One region of the Pradoshia sp. TA40_28 genome, then DNA from elsewhere that is predicted to be linked to it. Evidence: riboswitches for the same ligand, from Rfam matches in the RefSeq annotation. Region 1 holds a riboswitch; each other region holds the start of a gene.

Region 1 (3,184 bases):
GATAGTAAGTTCCATAGGATGATTAATCAAGGGTTAATGGGTATTTATTTAGCCGACTCCAAGGTTAAGAGCCAGAAAGCGGTTAGGCAGTATACCCGAAATCTGCTGAAATTAGCTGGCAAATCAGCGTATTTCTTTTATTGGAACAGTAAGCTGTATCATGCATTTAAAAGGATGAAAAAGAAATAAAGACCAGTATAATAGCATTTTATCGTGAGGGGATGGTACGGATGGGATAAAGTTAAGTATTCTAGACCAGTCACCACGTTCTGTCGGAGAACCTTCAGAGCAGGCGCTTGCTAATACAGTCAAACTGGCAAAATTGGCTGAGGAGTTGGGTTATTCAAGATTTTGGGTAAGTGAACATCATGATAGCCAAGGGTTGGCTGGCTCATCGCCAGAAGTCCTTGCGACATGGATTGCTGCTCAAACCGTTAAGCTAAGAGTCGGCACTGGTGGAGTAATGCTACCTCATTATAGTGCTTATAAAGTGGCGGAGAATTTCAGAGTATTGTCAGGTTTAGCTCCAGGAAGAATAGATCTGGGCATCGGCAGAGCTCCTGGCGGGATGCCAAGAGCAACGCGTGCATTACAGGAAGGCAGATTAAGTGATCTTCACAGGTTTCCTGTTCAGGTGGATGAATTAACTTGGTATTTATATGATCATTTACCTGAGTTACATCCTCTTTATGGATTAGCAGCCACTCCTGTTATTCAAGCTCCTCCGGAATTATGGATGCTTGGATCAAGTTCATCAAGTGCCTCTCTTGCTGCACAAAAAGGGTTACCATATAATTTTGCTTTGTTTATTAACAGTGAATATGCAGAAGAAAATATGAAGCATTACTATGAAACGTTTTGTCCATCCGATTTTGGACAGAGACCTTTAGGGATGGTTACCGTATTTACGATATGTGCAGATACAGATGAAGAGGCAGAATATTTGGCTGGATCTTTAGATTTATCCTTACTATTTCTTTCACAGGGAATTATCCGGGAGGGAACTCCGCACCCGAATGAAATTCACGAAATGGCTTTGTCTCAGTTTGAAACGGCGCGAATTGATTATAATAGAAGAAAAATGATTATCGGGTCCCCAAAAACGATTATGAAAAAAATAGAAGAGCTTAGAAAACGGTTCAACACAAATGAGATAATGCTTGTAACGATTACTCATTCCTATGAGGCAAAAGTAAAGTCATTTAAATTAATTGCCAAAGAAGCCGGGCTTATAGGATGATAGTTGAGTGGCAGTCAATCTTTAAAAATGAAAATGAAATCAAATTATATACTTTAAAAGTGCCTCGAATCTTGAGGGTGAAAGGGAAAACGGTTAAAGGCCGTTGCAGCCCCCGCTACTGTAATTACTAAATCAGGAATTGATTAGTATAAGCCAGGAAACCTGCTTTTAAAGTTACTGTACTTATTTTTCGGTGGGAAAAGTAGGCTTATTGTATTCACAATGGAAAAAAGTGAATCCTTAGCTCAATACCTACAGAGCTAAGGATTTTTTGTGTTTTGAAACGGTTAGATATAATTCGAACAAGTGTAAGAATAATCCGAGGTTCGCCGTTGGAGTAAAGAGGAATTGAAGTTTAGAAATGAAAAATAAAAAAAGAACAACCGGTATTTATACAGTGAGTATCCTATTTATGCTGTTAGCTGCATTGCTCGGCCTGTTTATAGGAAGCGTGGACATGTCGATTAAAGATATAATTGGGATCCTCTTAAAAAATATAACCGGTCAGGAATCTTTCTATACAGGTCCCAAAAATATTGAAATGATTATTTGGAATATACGTTTACCACGAGTATTGATTGCATTATTTGTAGGAGCGGGTTTGGCTCTGGCAGGGGCTGCCTTCCAGGGACTTCTGCAAAACCCACTCGCTGATCCATATACCATTGGTGTTTCGTCCGGAGCGTCAGTTGGTGCAGTGGTCGTCTTATTTTTTAATATAGAAATAGCTCTTTTTGGTCACTTCACTTTGCCGCTTGTTGCAATAGTGTTCAGTTTTATAACCTTGCTGGTCGTGTTTGGTATTACAAGGGCAGCTAGTGTAACCTATGCAAATGAAACCATTATTCTAGCGGGTATTATTATGAATTCATTTATTGGAGCGCTGGTTTCTCTAATCATTGCCCTATCATCAGGAGATCAGATGAGAGAAGTATTGAACTGGCTTATGGGCAGCATGGCCATGAAAAACTGGGGGCACTTCAGTATACTAATTCCTTTCTTCGTAATAGGGGCATCTATTATTCTGTATCATTACCGGGAACTAAATGGATTGGCACTTGGAGATCAATCTGCTCAATACAATGGGATTAACGTGAAACGCAAGAAAATCATGATCATTATAGGTGCCGGCCTATTAACAGGTGCGGCAGTTGCCGTATCAGGAGCAATCGGCTTTGTCGGATTGGTCATTCCACATCTAGTTCGCCTTATATCGGGTGCTGACCACAGGCATTTACTTCCTTTATCGATGATCATCGGGGGAGGATATCTGATATTGGCTGACATGATTGCTCGAGTCATCATCAATCCACAGGAATTGCCTATTGGTGTAATTACGGCTTTAATTGGTGCACCGATATTTACGATTTTACTAATTAAAGAACGGATAAAAAGAAGGAATTTGACATGTTAAATGTAGAGAACCTCAGTGCAGGCTATCATAAAAATAAACGGGTGCTCCAGGATTTTTCATTAAAGGTAGAAAAAGGAGAGTTTTTTGCACTTCTTGGACCAAATGGAAGCGGAAAGACAACGCTGATTAAAAGTATATTGGGGAAAATGGAATATAAAGCGGGAACCACAACGATCCAAGGTAGACAAACATCCTCCTATAAAGCCGGAGAATTAGCAAAAATAGCGGCTGTGCTAAGCCAGGAACATGTAGTGAGTTTGGATTTTACAGTGGAAGAAATTGTTTTACTCGGAAGATATCCTTATCAGGGAAAAGGATTTTTTAATCATTATCAAACTGAGGATTACGCTATTGTAGATAAGTGTCTGGCCCAAACAGATACACTGAAATTTAAGCATACCTATTTTTCAGCGTTAAGTGGTGGAGAGAAACAACGGGTCCTTTTAGCAAAAGCGCTGGCCCAACAGCCAAAGCTCCTGTTTCTCGATGAACCTACAAATCATTTGGATGTTAAGCATACAATTGATTTA
Region 2 (3,184 bases), on a different contig from region 1:
ACAGGTACTTCCTCGGGTTCTAGAATGAATTTGATGAATCTGTTATTATCCTTTCAGATTATACATGAAGCTTATAGCAGTGGTACCAAATCAATTGGTTATGCAACTCCATACCGAGCCCAGGCGCAGTTGATGGAGACGTTAATTAAAGACTTATATCAAGATGAGAATGGTCTGCATGATATTTTGGCTGCTACAGTCCATCGTTTCCAGGGAAGTGAACGGGAACTAATGGTATTTGACAGTGTGGATAGTTATCCTCAAAATCGGGCTGGTATGTTATTGACTGGAAGGGAAAGTGAACGACTTCTTAATGTTGCAATCACAAGGACCAAAGGAAAGCTGATTCATGTTAGCGATGTGGAGTTTATTGAATCAAAAGTTTCTCATTCCAAGACCCTTCATCAACTTGTGCAATATCAGATGAAACGAAACCAAATGATCAATATGGACCAAATAGGCAAGTGGATTACGAATCACCATCCGAAATTACAATGGATTTATGCACGAAATTTAGAGGGATTTTATCAAGATATAAAACAAGCCCATTCATCGATTATTCTCTCCTTGCCAAATTCGAGTGTTCTATCACAAGAGTTTGTTCAACGAGTAAAAACAAGGAATTCAAGGGCAAAGTTAATGATATACTCTCCTGATTCCCATACCTATTTAGATCCTGATATCCATCTTCAGAACGGTCCAAGTTTCAGCTTCGTCATTATGGATCAAAAAGTATTCTGGCTTGGAATTCCGCTTGAAGCGAATAGGCGCGTTCAACCGCCGTACATTGGGATTCGGTTGGAATCTGAAGCATTTGTTAATCATTTTTTGCAGCAACTGCCAAAATAATTGGCAGGATATTGATTGCTATTTTCAGTTATTAGATTTATAATTCTATATGTTGATATTATTGAAATTTTTAAATACTATATATTGAGTTTAACGTGTTAAAGGTGTCGAATACGACTTAATAGGGAATCCGGTGAAAATCCGGAACTGTACCCGCAACTGTAAATGCTGATGAAATAAGTAAACCACTGTAGATCAATCTATGGGAAGGACTTAGAGTAAAATGACGCATGAGTCAGGAGACCTGCCTTTTTCACTAGTTTACCTTTATCGGGAGCAATGAAGGTGGAACAGAGAACATGGCAATTTTGGCACATTTCAATTTTGTTATTATTTCTATTCCCATTGCTGATTAAAGGCAATGGGATTTTTTGCGTGGAGAAAATCAAAACTATTCGGTGGTTCTGAGAAATCCTGATTCAACAAAATATGTCGTATCAGAAGGTATGGTCTTTATGCGATGGTTTGGTAGCTCAAAAATTTAAATTGGGTCAAGCTTTACCATTCAGGAGGAGCTCAAACCAAAGAATCCTATCATTACAAGAGTATGCATTAGAGAAATGGCAGTGAAAAATAAGGGGGAAAAATGATGGTACTATCATACGATACACAAGATCATAGTCAATATAGCAAGATAGAAATCAGCAATTTGGAGAGCATTGAAACATATATAAAAAAATGTGTAAAACCCTATCCTTCCTTATATTCAGCAGAAGAATATATCGAAAAAATTATGACGGCACTGGAATATAAATTTGACTATAACAAGGAAGAATTGGTGAATTTATTCGTACTCAGTGCCGTAGAGCGCATATCTGCCGATGAACCGGATTGGACATATGTAGCAGCGGCTATTTATTTAGATCGTTTATATGAATTAGCTTCCCAAAACAGGGGCTATGAGCTGAAAAATAAATACGGAAAGCTCTATCAGCTTGTTCTAACATTGACTGAAATGGGTATCTATCATCCTGCCTTATTGGATGTGTATACAGAAGAAGAGATTAACAGTCTCTCGGCACTTATCGAACCGTCAAAAGATCAATTATTTACGTATATTGGCATTCGTACATTGGCAGATCGCTATTTAGCTAAATCGCATAATGGCAGACTATATGAACTTCCTCAAGAGCGGTTTATGATTATTGCTATGACGTTGATGATGAATGAACCAGAAAACAAAAGGCTTGAATTAATAAAAGAATCCTATTGGGCATTATCCAATCTTTATATGACGGTGGCGACTCCTACGCTTGCTAATGCCGGGAAAAGCTATGGCCAGTTATCCAGTTGTTTTATTGATACGGTCGATGATAGTTTGCAGGGAATTTATGATTCGAACACGGATATTGCCAATCTATCAAAAAATGGTGGCGGAATAGGTGTTTATTTAGGAAAGATAAGGGCCAGGGGCAGTGATATTAAAGGCTTCAAGGGTGTTTCCTCAGGGATTATTCCATGGATGAAGCAATTAAACAATACTGCTGTCAGTGTGGACCAATTGGGCCAAAGGCAGGGCGCTATCGCTGTTTACCTGGATGTTTGGCATAAAGATATTTTCACCTTTCTTGAAGCCCGTCTGAATAATGGCGATGAACGTTTCCGTACTCATGATTTATTTACCGGTGTATGCATTCCAGATTTATTTATGGAGCGTGTTAAGGAACGCGGCACATGGTATTTATTTGATCCGCATGAAGTCAGGAAGGTCATGGGCTATTCTCTTGAAGACTATTTTGATGAAGAAAAAGAAAATGGGCAATTTAGACAAAAATATGAAGAGTGTGTTAACCATCCGGAGCTTTCGAAAAAGGAAATACCGGCAATAGAAGTGTTTAAGGCAATCATGATTTCTCAGCTTGAAACGGGAACGCCCTATATGTTTTATAGGGATACGGTCAATCGCTTAAATGCCAATCGTCATAAGGGAATGATTTATTGCAGTAATTTATGCACAGAAATTACGCAAAATCAAAGTCCAACAACGGTGATTGAACAAAGAACGGAGGATGGGAAAATTATTATCGAAAAAACACCCGGAGATTTTGTTGTCTGTAATCTATCCTCCATCTCTCTGGCCAAAGCTGTAAGGGAAGATGTGCTTGAACGATTAATAACGGTACAGGTTAGAATGCTTGATAATGTCATCGATTTAAATAATATACCAGTCATTCAGGCGAATATAACGAATAAAAATTATCGTGCGATCGGACTTGGTACATTTGGCTGGCATCATTTGCTGGCATTAGAGGGCATTGCTTGGGAATCGGAGAAAGCAGTTGAATACTGTGACCGTTTATACGGAAAAATTGCTTATTTAACCATCAAATCAAGT
Region 3 (3,184 bases), on a different contig from region 1:
ATACGGCCTTTCAGGTACCATTATTTAATGGAAGTTATTTAGAAGAACTTTCGAAACCGCTGAAAAAATCGTTTAAAATAGCTTTCTCTACTAAATCTCCGGTAGGTACACAAGTCAGTGAAGAGGCAGTAAAAGCGGTACATAAGACAGTGAAATGGCTCGAGCAGGCAGGGTTTAGCGTTGAAGAACGTGAGAACGGCGTAGATGGAATCCGTCTAATGGAAAATTACTATATTATGAATAGCGGGGAGATGGCAGCTGATATTCTTTCAATTGAAGAAGCTATTGGTCGTCCTATTACGGTAAATGATATAGAAATCGTCACTTGGGTTCTCAAAACGGCTGGACAAAATGTATCAGCCGTTCAATTTACACGCAGTATAGCTGAATGGGATACAGCCGCTGCGAAAATGGCAAAGTTCAATGAGGAATTTGATTTATATCTCACACCGGCAACAGCTCACCCAGCACCAAGGGTTGGAGAATTGACCCATACACCTGAACAGAGCTCACAATTATTAAAAGTAGATGAATTACATTCATCTGAACAATTAGCATTGGTCTATGAGATGTTTAAACCGAGTTTAACCTATACTCCATTCACGCAGCTTGCGAACATTATTGGCCAGCCGGCTATCAGTTTACCTATACATTTAACTGCTAAAGGACTGCCGCTAGGGGTACAACTAATGGCACCTAAGGGGAAAGAGGATTGGTTACTTCGAATCGGTGCATTACTAGAGCAGTCTGACATTTGGGTTGGTCAAAAGGGAAATCCTTATTTAGGATAACTTTATACTTGTTTGAGTAAAATCATGGAATCCGGGTAGGCTCATTGATTGAATTGAGAACAGTGAAAGTTTCTTTTTGGTAGAATCTGTCATTTGATCATTTCTGCAAAATGAAATTTTACTGCACTGGCTATTAAATTTTATTTTTTAATTTGAATTAGCATCCTTTTCATTCGATAATATCTTCCGTTTTGATCTTTACCATGATACTATTTAGTTATATGAAATTTCAGAACAAACATAAGTGCTCACTTTGGTGAGGTAAAAGGGAATCCAGTGTGAATCTGGAGCAGCCCCCGCTACTGTAAGAGCTGATGAAATCACGTGACCACCTCTAACGAGGGAAGGTGTGAGAGTAAGAGGAAGCTCAGAGTCAGGAAACCTGCTTATGATTGTGTATGCTTACTTTTCGGAGGGAAAAGGATTGGCGAACGCAGAGATACTGTATCTTTGCGTGATTTTTGACAGGGTTTTTTTAGTCTGTACATCAATCAAGCCTGTTTTCCTTATTTAGGAAAACAGGCTTTTTTTGTTTCAATATTTCAGCGTAAACACGCTAAATATAAATAATTTTTTATAAAGGGAGATAGTGAGATGAAAAAGATGGCAAGCTTTATGCTTCTCTTGTTCTTATCCGTTCCTGCACTAGTTGCTTGCGGTAATGAGACAGTAGACAATCAGAAGCAAGAGACAAAACTAAAAGAAAACCAAGAAACAGGGGTTTATCCCAAAACGTTTACAGACGGCCGCGGGGAAGAGGTTACGATAAAAGAAAAGCCAACAAATATTGTTTCAACAACATTGGCGATTGATGAATACTTGCTTCCTTTAGTTGGACAGGATCAGGTTGCAGCCGTTACTAAATTATCAACAGACCCTGGTATTTCAAATGTTGCTGATTTAACAAAAGGAATTGATACGAAAATTGAAACGGTCACTTCCGAATTGGTCCTATCGTTAGAACCTGATTTAGTGTTGATCCCATCCTATGTTGACCCGGAGGTACTCAATCAATTGGAGTCTGCGGATATAACAACCTATCAAATAAAAGATGATTCATCCTTTTCAGGCGTTTTAGCAGGTCTTAAGGAAGTAGGGGCGATTGTAGGAGAAGAGAAAAAGGCCGCTGACATCATAGCTGATGTAGAGGAGCGGATGGCTGCTCTGAAAAAGAAAGGAGAGGCCGAGGCGGAGAAAAAACGCGTGGTTTACTGGACACAACAAAATTCATCTGTTACAGAAAATACCACTATTGGAGAAATGATTACCTTAGCTGGTGGAATTAATGCCATCACAGAAGCAGGTATAACGGGTGAAGAGTATCCCGATTATCCTAATCTATCAAAAGAAAAGTTAGTGGAGCTAAACCCGGACATCATCATTACGAGTGATTGGCAGTATGACGGTTCAAAAGCAACCTTTGTTGAGGAATGGAAAAAGGATCCGGCCCTAAAAAAAATTAAGGCATTTAAGAATGATGAGGTGTATGTAATTGATAGCGCCAATTTATCAACAGCATCTCACTTTATCATAGAAGGTGCAGAAGATATTTACCAAGTTTTATATGGTAAAAAATGATGGTCAGTAAGCAATCTAAGCAGGCACTTGTTTTTTGCTGCCTGGTTTGTACGTTGATTGTGTCATTACTTCTAGCGACGATGTATGGTGGTGTGATTGTTCCATTTTCAGAAACAATGAAAGTGCTGTTCTCACTGCTCCCATTCGTTCAATTTGAGTATAATCCGATGTATGAGACGATTCTTGTACAGATTCGCTTAGCGCGTGTCGTCGTGGCTGGATTAGTTGGAGCAGGCTTGGCGATCTCGGGTGTTGTCATGCAAAGTGTGTTTCGCAACCCAATGGCTGACCCGGGCATCATTGGTGTTTCCTCAGGCGGAGTCTTCGGCGGCGTAGTGGCTATCTATTTTGGTTTAGCGGCTATTCATTCTCTATTTGTACCGTTAATGGGTTTTATTTTATCCGCCGTAACGCTTTTTGCGGTCTACAGGATTGCGACCAATCATGGTAAAACTTCGATGCTGACATTGCTGTTAACGGGCATTGCCATTAGTTCATTCTTGTCAGCTTGTACCTCCCTGCTCCTCTCTTTTTCTAATGCGGGAGTGATGCAGCAAATTGTCCAGTGGATGATGGGAAACCTGAACGGTCGTGATTGGAGCCATGTACAACTATTGATTGGTCCTGTTTTAGTAGCTCTTTGCGTCTTTTTATATTATGCCAATCACTTGGATATTTTTCTCCTCGGAGAAGATCAAGCGCAAAATATGGGGATATCCGTACAGCGTACCCGTAATTTGCTTTTGATTACCGCTTCATTAGTGACTGGTATGAGTGTCTCATTAACAGGAGCGATTGGCTTTGTCGGTCTGATT
Region 4 (3,184 bases), on a different contig from region 1:
AGATAATTGCCCTAATATCATTGTTAGTTTCTATATCATCTAAATAAGTCCCAATTTCATATAATGTATCCCTATTCAATGTATTAAGGGGAGGTCGATTAATCGTAATGAAAGCTACCTTTTCATTTACTTCCAATAAACAATTTTGTCCCATTATCCTGCCTCCCTTTCTATTATTATGGCAATTGCCTGACTAAAACCAATACACATGGTGGCCAGACCATAAAGCCCGTTTGTCCGTACCAACTCATTTAAAAGAGTAACGATAATACGAGCCCTAAAGCGGATGTCATAGAGCAATTGCACCGCCATATGGATTCACCTTTTCCATACATTGAGCTGGATACGCGTAAAACCAGCACTCAATAAGCCTAAGCGATAAACCCCATTGAGCACTTGCCATGAGTGATTATTTCTTTTTCTAACCAAAGCAACACTGATTAAATCATTGGTATCTGTGCGAACTATTAGAAGGTATTCTATCTGTCTGGCATTTTTCAGCGGATTTATTTCCCGTCAATGATCTATCTTTGTTTACTTTTCTAATTTACAGCTTATGCTGATTAGCATAAACTACGAGCCTATCATTCTAATCCCACATGTGAGTGTGAATACGTATTGGTATTATCATATCTACATAAAAGGAAAATTTCAACAATATTATCGGAATATTCAAATTATTTAATTCGAAAAAAAAAGAGCTTCCCTTCATGTAGGGAAGCTCTCAAGTGGAATGGTTATTTAAAAGTTTCAGGATAGATTTTTTCAGCTAACAATTGCAATCCTTCTGTTAAACGCGGTCCCGGGCGTGACACCGTATCGTTATTGACATCGTAAATTTGCTTATTTTTAACAGCTTTTACCTCAGACCAAGCCTTTCTTCCATATATCTGTTCTTCAGGATTTTCAATATAATAGCCGTATGTAGTAATAATGACATCAGGATTGCGCTCAATGACTTGTTCTTCACTCATCGTAACCCATCCATTTTGATCGGCGGCGATATTTTCCGCGTGAATGATTTCTAGCATATCTCCCATAAAGGTTCCGCTGCCTGCCGTATATAAATCTGGGGAGGAAGATACCTCAATCCATACTTTCTTTTTATCTTTTATTTTGCTGGCTTTCTCTTTAATGGTTGCCACTTCTTTTTTCATATCATTAATCATTTCTTCACCCTTTTCGGATGTTCCGGTAGCCTTTGCAATTAACTCAATTGTTCCATATGCTTCTTCAAATGAATTGGCATCAGGAACTATAACTACATCAATATCAGCTGTTTGAAATTGCTTGATTGTATCCTTGGCGTTAGTAAAATGGCTTGCCGAAAGTAAAACAAGATCAGGATTTAATTCCAATACTTTTTCAACATTAATCTCTAAGCCGCCGACTTTTGGTTTGTTAGCTGCCTCAGTTGGATAATTACAATAATCAGATACCCCAACGATTTTCTCACCAAGACCAAGTGCATAGGCAGTTTCAGTATTGCTTGGCAATAAAGAAACAATAGCTTCAGGTTTTTCCTCAATTTTAATTTTTTCTCCTGAACCATCTTTCACCTCAATCGGAAAGGAAGATGATGTGGATTCAGGACCCTCTTTTTTCTGAGTCGAGTCATCATTAGATGATGAACATCCATACATAAAAATGGATAACATAAAGGTTAAAACCACTAAAAATAAATTGTTTTTCTTTTTCAACACTGTTATTCCCCCATATTCTTAAATAATAAAAAAAGCCTTAGCTCAAGGAAAAGCTAAGGCGGCGTCCTATACTAAACAACAGGCTCAGGCTACCCTACTCTTCCCTCCGAAAAATAGTACATAAAATGAAAAAGCAGGTCTCCTGGCTTAACGCATCAATTTACTTTGATTTACCTTCCTATGCTCAAAATGGCGAGCCAGTGGTTTACCAAATCATTTCATCCACGCACACAGTAGCGGGGGCTGCACCGGAATGACACCGGTTTCCCTATTATCCTTATAAATAAGGCACTCTTTCAATTCTTTATATTCAAATTTCTTTTATGATCTGTTATGTAAGATTATCTTAATCTTCTTCGTATTCAAGATCAGTGTGTTCTTTGCAAAATTGCAATACCATGGATAACTCATCATCCTCAAGCTCAAAATCCAGAACACTTTGTGTTTCATTTTCTATAAACTCATACTTTGTAATTGAATCCTTATTTTCATCCATTACATATATAACACGTAAAAGTAACCCTTTTTCGGTATAGAGCTCATCATCCTCAGGAACAGCCACTTCCAGTAAATATTCATATCTATCTCCGGGGAGAATTCCAAATGGGTCTTCCAGTTTTTCCACTGTGTAACTTTGTATCTCAATCATGTTTATCAACCTTTCTGAATTGCCTATGTATTATTATACATGTTCCTTTTCGATATTAAACATTTTACCCCATTATTCAACTTGTTTTAAGAATATATTTTAATTGTTAATCGAAAACTATAGTAAACCATTTCTAACAGAGGAGTTTATTATGCGTATTTTACCTGTTATCACTTTGCTTATTATCCAACTTTTCATTCCAATAGAATCATTTGCAAAAACAGCCTACCTCAGTTTCGATGATGGACCCTCAAACTGCACACAGGATATTCTTGATATTCTTAAAACTCAGGATGTCAAAGCAACCTTTTTTGTAACCGGAACGGCAAGTCCCGGACATATGTATTTGTATAAAGAAATTGTTAAAAATGGTCATGCCCTTGGGTTACATTCCTATTCCCATAATTATTCTGAAATTTATCGATCTAAGGATTCATTTTTTAAAGATATTAATAAACTGGAAACATTCTTAAAAGAAGAAGTAGGCGAAAGCCCAAAAATTTTACGCTTTCCTGGTGGCTCCAATAATTATGTTGCTAAACAATATGCTGGTACTAATTTAATGAAGCAATTAAAAACTGAGGTAACAGAGAGGGGATATAAATATTATGATTGGAATTGTGATGCCAATGATGGATTGAATCCTCCGATTCCAGAAAAAAAATTACTTAACTTAATTATGAGAGGAGTAGATGAAAAGGAAAATCTTTATATCCTCCTGCACGATTTTAATAGCAATACAACAATTGTCGATGGACTACCGGAAATCATTCGTCGTCTAAAACATAAAGGTTACACTTTTAAAATTATGGACGAGACAACTCCACCTTTG

The links. A riboswitch is a leader RNA that binds a small molecule or an ion and turns the genes downstream of it on or off. The one in region 1 is predicted to bind cobalamin.
Region 2: another riboswitch for cobalamin. It lies ahead of AC58NB_RS08720 (ribonucleoside-diphosphate reductase subunit alpha); the one in region 1 lies ahead of AC58NB_RS05965 (FecCD family ABC transporter permease).
Region 3: another riboswitch for cobalamin. It lies ahead of AC58NB_RS02385 (ABC transporter substrate-binding protein); the one in region 1 lies ahead of AC58NB_RS05965 (FecCD family ABC transporter permease).
Region 4: another riboswitch for cobalamin. It lies ahead of AC58NB_RS16930 (ABC transporter substrate-binding protein); the one in region 1 lies ahead of AC58NB_RS05965 (FecCD family ABC transporter permease).

What each region holds. Positions count from the first base shown of each region.
Region 1 covers NZ_JCATZO010000003.1:390,666-393,849, reverse strand. The annotation lists gene tbcS (tetraprenyl-beta-curcumene synthase) at 1-189, shown strand, start outside; gene AC58NB_RS05970 (LLM class flavin-dependent oxidoreductase) at 236-1,240, shown strand; cobalamin riboswitch at 1,281-1,424, shown strand; gene AC58NB_RS05965 (FecCD family ABC transporter permease) at 1,602-2,654, shown strand; gene AC58NB_RS05960 (ABC transporter ATP-binding protein) at 2,648-3,184, shown strand, end outside.
Region 2 covers NZ_JCATZO010000005.1:191,181-194,364, reverse strand. The annotation lists gene AC58NB_RS08725 (AAA domain-containing protein) at 1-849, shown strand, start outside; cobalamin riboswitch at 935-1,115, shown strand; gene AC58NB_RS08720 (ribonucleoside-diphosphate reductase subunit alpha) at 1,439-3,184, shown strand, end outside.
Region 3 covers NZ_JCATZO010000002.1:67,284-70,467, reverse strand. The annotation lists gene AC58NB_RS02390 (amidase) at 1-791, shown strand, start outside; cobalamin riboswitch at 1,017-1,195, shown strand; gene AC58NB_RS02385 (ABC transporter substrate-binding protein) at 1,386-2,369, shown strand; gene AC58NB_RS02380 (FecCD family ABC transporter permease) at 2,369-3,184, shown strand, end outside.
Region 4 covers NZ_JCATZO010000020.1:12,436-15,619, reverse strand. The annotation lists gene AC58NB_RS16940 (enoyl-CoA hydratase/isomerase family protein) at 1-154, opposite strand, end outside; gene AC58NB_RS16935 (hypothetical protein) at 154-312, opposite strand; gene AC58NB_RS16930 (ABC transporter substrate-binding protein) at 738-1,658, opposite strand; cobalamin riboswitch at 1,819-2,014, opposite strand; gene AC58NB_RS16925 (DUF6509 family protein) at 2,050-2,352, opposite strand; gene AC58NB_RS16920 (polysaccharide deacetylase family protein) at 2,504-3,184, shown strand, end outside.